2 regions of the Alkalihalobacterium sp. TH-98 genome follow, and region 1 is predicted to be linked to the other one. Evidence: predicted binding sites of a transcription regulator. Region 1 holds the regulator's gene; the other holds the start of a gene.
What was found. Region 1 encodes Rex, which represses fermentation and respiration genes when NADH is low (regulators of the CRP and FNR family bind a similar motif). Its sites were predicted from a motif close to TTGTGAAATATTTCACAA; they were not measured.
Positions count from the first base shown of each region.

Region 2: AC2VNP_RS22460 (AtpZ/AtpI family protein) is a predicted target of Rex. The motif match lies at 2,078-2,095, and genes of this name have one in related genera.

Region 1 is NZ_JBYCKM010000013.1:57,552-60,763, reverse strand. It holds gene AC2VNP_RS06190 (ABC-F family ATP-binding cassette domain-containing protein) at 1-1,375, opposite strand, end outside; gene AC2VNP_RS06185 (redox-sensing transcriptional repressor Rex) at 1,569-2,204, shown strand; gene AC2VNP_RS06180 (twin-arginine translocase TatA/TatE family subunit) at 2,279-2,464, shown strand; gene tatC (twin-arginine translocase subunit TatC) at 2,481-3,212, shown strand, end outside.
Region 2 is NZ_JBYCKM010000061.1:15,128-18,339, reverse strand. It holds gene atpF (F0F1 ATP synthase subunit B) at 1-104, opposite strand, end outside; gene atpE (F0F1 ATP synthase subunit C) at 197-409, opposite strand; gene atpB (F0F1 ATP synthase subunit A) at 505-1,203, opposite strand; gene AC2VNP_RS22465 (ATP synthase subunit I) at 1,243-1,626, opposite strand; gene AC2VNP_RS22460 (AtpZ/AtpI family protein) at 1,623-1,853, opposite strand; gene AC2VNP_RS22455 (S8 family serine peptidase) at 2,260-3,212, opposite strand, start outside.

The DNA.
Region 1 (3,212 bases):
ACATTAACTTCGCTAAAGCAAGACGTGCTTTTTCGCCGCCGCTTAAATCAGAGACGATTTTTAATACATCATCCCCACTAAAGAGGAAGTTCCCTAGAACCGTACGTATATCTTTTTCTTGCATCAGTGGATATTCATCCCACAATTCATGAATGACTTGCTTGTTTGATGTTAATTTTGCTTGTTCTTGATCATAATAACCAATAGCAACGTTGCTTCCATAGGTAATCGATCCAGAAAGAGGTTGCAATTCTTTTGTAATCATTTTGAGCAAGGTTGATTTTCCAATTCCGTTTGGTCCAATTAACGCAGCACTCTCACCGCGATTTAGCTGGAAAGTAATATCTTTAAATAATGGAACGTTCTCATAACCGCCAGAAAGAGCTTGTACTTTCAATACTTCGTTTCCTGTTTGTTTTTCTATATCAAAAGAAAAGTTGGCGGATTTTTCACTGCCTTGTGGTCGGTCTAACCGATCCATTCTTTCAAGTGATTTCCTGCGACTTTGTGCTCGCTTCGTCGTAGAAGCTCTAGCGATATTCCGGCGCACGAAGTCTTCTAACTTTGCGATTTCTTCTTGTTGTTTTTCAAATTGTTTTAATTCCTGCTCGTAACGCAGGGCTTTTTCCTCAAGGTAGTCTGAATAGTTCCCTTTAAATTTAGTAGCTTTTGTTCTCGAGAGCTCATACACGTGATCGACGACTTTATCTAGAAAGTATCGGTCATGTGAGACAATGAGGACAGCACCGGGATAATTGGATAAATACTGCTCGAGCCAAGCTAATGTTTCAATGTCCAGATGGTTGGTCGGCTCATCGAGAATGAGCAGGTCTGGTTTCGTTAATAATAACTTTCCGAGCGCGAGTCGTGTTTTTTGACCCCCGCTTAGAGTAGAGATCTTCGTATTGTAATCAAAATTAGCGAAATTTAATCCAGCTAGGACTGAGCGAATATCGGCTTCATATTGGTAGCCGCCTTCGTCTTTAAAATTGACTTGCAGCTGGTCATATTCCTTGAGAATTTTCTCATAATTTTCGTTATCAGGGTTAGCCATTTGTTCTTCGAGTCTTCTTAACGTTCGTTCTTTTCTTTGAAGCTCAGCAAACACCGATAACATTTCATCCCAAATGGAAAGATTAGACTCCAGACCAGTGTCCTGAGCGAGATATCCGAGCTTAACATCTTTTGGTATCATAATTTCGCCTGAATCATACGACATTTGTCCAGCGATAATTCTTAATAGCGTTGATTTTCCAGCGCCATTTCGCCCAACAAGCGCAATACGTTGTTTAGACTGTATTTCAAATTTTATATTGGTTAAGATCGGTTCTACACCGAATGATTTGGTTAAATTTACACACTGTAATAAAATCATAAAAATAATCCTTCCTACTTATAGGGTAACTAAGAGATAAAGCTATGAAACAAGTATGATAAACTAAGTGTACCTTATCGGAAGTTATTCAACAACTTAATGAACAGTCGTTTAAAACGATTACACGAAAGACAAAAATAGTGTACAATATGACATGTAACATCCTGATTGGTGAAAACCTTGGAGGCGATCTATGAAATTTGAACAACCTAAAATTCCGCAAGCTACAGCGAAACGATTGCCCTTGTATTATCGATACTTAGAAAATCTTAATGCCTCAGGAAAGCAACGTGTCTCTTCGTCAGAGTTGAGTGAAGCTGTTAAAGTTGACTCCGCGACGATCCGCCGTGATTTTTCTTATTTTGGCGCATTAGGGAAAAAAGGGTACGGATATAATGTAAATTATTTACTGTCTTTTTTTCGAAAGACATTAGATCAGGATGAGTTGACGAAAGTGATTTTGATTGGAGTCGGGAATCTTGGTACAGCTTTTTTGAATTATAATTTTGCAAAAAATAATAATACAAAGATTGTCATGGCATTTGATGTTGATGAGGATAAGGTTGGCCAAGAAATGGGCGGAGTTAAAATTTATAATCTGACTGAACTAGAGGAACATCTAGATCCAGAAGTAACAGTGGCGATTTTAACAGTGCCTGCTCAATCGGCTCAAAAGATTGCTGATCGACTCGTTTCAGTAGGAATTAATGGTATTCTGAACTTTACTCCAGCACGATTAACAGTACCAGAGAATGTTAGGGTTCACCATATCGATTTATCCGTTGAGTTACAGTCGCTTATTTATTTTTTAAAGCATTATCCGCTATAATAGAGGATAAGCCTATAAATGATTTTTATTTAAACTAGACGATAGAGAAAAGAAGACATAAGGAGGTGGATTTAATGCCAACATTAGGAGTAGGAAGTATCGTTCTAATTGCATTAGTAGCGTTATTAATATTCGGTCCTAAAAAGTTACCGGAGTTAGGAAAAGCAGCTGGTAATACTTTACGTGAGTTCAAAAATGCCACAAAAGGTTTGGCTGATGACGACGACGATAACAATAAGAAAAAAGAGAAACAAAACTAGTTAGGATGGGTATTTAATGGAACAGAGAGATATGTCTGTGTATGATCATATAGGCGAGTTGCGTAGACGATTAATCATCGTCTTTGTCTTTTTTGCTATCGCTTTGATTGGTGGGTTTTTTTTAGCAAAACCGATCATTACTTTTCTTCAAAGTGCACCGACTGCTCAAGATATTCCAATGAACGCCTTTAAGCCGATTGATCCGCTTCGGGTTTATATGACGTTTGCATTTTTTAGTGCATTTTTAATTATTTTCCCTGTCATTTTATATCAGCTTTGGGCATTTATAAGTCCTGGTCTGCATGAAACGGAAAGAAAGGTAACTTTAGCCTATATTCCAATTGCATTTTTGTTGTTTCTAACTGGTATTTCTTTTTCGTATTTCATTTTATTTCCGTTTGTAATACAGTTTGTAGGTACGTTAGCAGGACAATTAGGAATAAATGAGATGTACGGAATTAATGAGTACTTCAATTTTCTTTTTCAGTTAACGATTCCATTTGGTCTACTGTTCCAAATGCCGGTCGTTATTATGTTTTTAACACGATTAGGGATTGTTACACCTGCTTTTCTAGGAAGTGTGAGAAAGTTTGCGTACTTTGGCCTTCTCGTAATTGCAGGTTTAATTACACCACCAGAACTAATTTCACACTTAATGGTAACTGTTCCGTTATTCTTGCTCTATGAGATTAGTATTGTCATATCAAGAGTTGCGTATCGAAAAGCACAACGTCTTGAAGCAGAACGC
Region 2 (3,212 bases), on a different contig from region 1:
ATGTTCATAATCGGTCCCCAAGCCCACTTACGAAGTAACGCCATAAGGATGAAGAACATGATTAACTGATAGATTGCGTCGAACCAGTTAATACTACCAAACATAGAATTCACTCCTTTCAATGGTTATACAAAAGGAATGGCGAAGCTTCTATTACATAGAACGGACTCCGCCATTTATAAACTTCAAAGGTCTATTAGTTACCCATTACTAAGAATGCAATAACGACCGCGATGATCGGTAATGCCTCTACTAGTGCAACCCCAATGAACATAACTGTTTGTAAAGTACCTTTTAATTCTGGTTGACGAGCGATCCCCTCAACTGTACTTTTTACGATCATTGCGTTACCGATTGCCGCACCAAGTGCCGCTAAACCTACTGCGATTGCAGCTGCTAAACTTCCCATGAATAATTCCTCCCTTAAAATGTATAAAATAAAATTTTTATTAATTTAAGCTCTTAACAATAAAATTTGTAGAGCAAAATGAATGAACTGATTGATTAATGGTCGTCAGCCACTTTATGTGCCATGTATACCATTGTTAGCATTAAGAAGATGAAAGCTTGAATTGCCCCAATGAAAAGACTGAATGCTTGCCAAGCAATTGTCGGTAACGCTGCTGCGAAAAACCCGAAAAATCCACTTACACCTAATGAAACAAGAAGCGCCATTAAAATACCTTTTGCATAAATATTACCGAATAGACGCATTCCAAGTGTTAATGTGTTTGCAAACTCTTCAATTACTTTTAACGGGAATAAGAATGGAACAGGTTTGAAATAATCTTTTCCATATCCACCAAAACCTTTAATCTTAATTCCGTAGAAGTGTGTAAGAACAATGATAGTTGCCGCTAGCGTTAATGTGATTAGCGGATCATCTGTCGGTGCTTTCCACCAAACTACGTGACCAGGTTCTGTAGTAATAACAAACGGAAGCTTTGATAAGTTGGCTACTAGGATGTAAAGGAAAATTGTTAAACCTAAACCCAAGAAGCGTTCCCCAGTCTTCCAATCCATCGTATTATTAATAATTCCTTTTACGAAATCGATTAACCATTCGAAGACATTTTGCATACCCGTAGGTTTCATTTGAATTGCTCTTGCACTAAGAACTCCAATAAGAAGAACGATAGCTGAACATACAGTAATCATTAAAATGTTAGCCAGGTTAGCGTTAAGCCCTGAAATACCAAAAATATTCTCTACGACAGGATAACTTTTGTAATCCAAATGTTTTCACCTCTCTTCTTGCTTAGAACGTATTTTTTGAATAAGAAAATCTAAAAATATGATAATATAGGTTGACATTAAACCTATTACCACCCCATAAAGTTGGATCGCATCTGGATATCTTGTTGCGATAATAACTCCAATAATGGCTAATGCAAATCTTGTCAGCATCCCTAAGGAATACATTTTCCTACCCTCTGTTACTGCTTGTCCAAACCGCTTCACTCTGCTGTACAAGCTCCAAAGGATGAGCAAGCTTAGTACTGCTCCTACTATAAATCCTAGAAAAAAAGATTCGTACGGAGTAAAGCCCCAACCTAAGACGAGTAACGCCAATAAGTAAAGCGTGTATTGGACATATCGTCTCATGTTTTCACTATAACTAGTCATGAATCATCTTCTCCTAAGTAACTCCCGAGCAGTCGGATTAAACCGTAAATACCAGATCCTAAACCTAAAAACAAGCCGATGATCATAAACAATGGACTTTTATCAAAATAGCCATCTAACCATCTTCCTGCTAAAACACCTACTAGAACTGGTCCTACTAAATACGATGTGATTGCTGTCATTAAGGCCATTGCACGATAAGGTTTTTGAGGCTTTTTATCTGCCATTCCTTGACCCCCATGGACTTAACACGTATTTTTCGTTTTCATGATGAGGTTTACGTGTTGTCTTTTTATTTCAATTCAATATGTAACAAATTTCTTAATCCTTGATATAAATATGTAAACCCTCTCATAACATCCTTTGTAATCGTACAATAGGGAAAACCTGATGTCAACGTGTTTTAGCAATAAAAACACAGGTGAATTATGCTAATTATTTCTGTTCACATTTTTGTCATAATTCACACCTTTGTAATATTATGTTTCCAAAGTTTTACTGTACTATTCATTACGTATACCTACTAACTTCTTTTTGTAAACATTATAATTATATTCGTGTGAACTATATTTTAATATAACATAAAAAAATAATCGTGATGGAGCAAAAAACTGCTACTCATCACGATTATTTTTATTCTGCATTAGAATGGATTTCATCACCTATGAAAATCATCGTTTCCAATGTATCTTCTTTTCCATCTTGCTCAGCAAATACCAATGCTTTATAAACACCATTCGGCAGGTCGACTCCTTCAAGCTCGACTTCCATTAACCCTCTACCAATATCTTTCTTAGCATCGAGGTACTTAATAAATTCAAACGTATCCGGATCATATAAAGCGATTCCAACCTCTGATGCACCTCCTGGTAAGTACATCTCGTATCGGTATGAATCTACCGAATCTCCTCTTTCAAAGCCAAAAGCCATTACACGTGGGTAATCTGGTTCTTCGATAAAAAAGAGGTAAGGAACTCGGATATCTTCACTGCCGCCTTTTATGAAAATATCTCCATGGTGAATACCTTCCTTCAGAACAGCCGGAAAGATGTCCATTACAACTTCCACTTCTTTTTTCTCACCAGCTTCGATTTCAAAAGAAAAAGGTACTTTCCATTGGACACCATCTGGAGCATCAAATGGCGGTGAGACATAATACGTCTTCACTTGGTTGCTATGATTTTCAACGGTTAGCTTTACACGTTTTACTTCACGACGATCATCTGCTGCCCATTTACCAAACGTTACAGCTCCTGGGTATACGAGTGTATCTGTTCGGACGGCTTTATCGACTTGAATGCGCCCTGCCCCTTGTTCGTGAGGCATGTATGGTTTGCCTTCCGGGTCAAAGAGTTGCTTTCCTGTATTCATCAGCGCTGCTTTGATTTGTTCCGGACTCCAATTTGGATGTGCTTGCTTAATTAATGCCGCTGCACCTGCCACGTGCGGCGCCGACATACTTGTTCCGTTTAACCCTAAGTATCCTTTTGGAATGGTACTATCAATGGATACACCGGGTGCGACAACATCCGGCTTCACTTCCCATGTGTGAGTAACAGGACCTCTTGATGAAAAAGGTGCAAGCA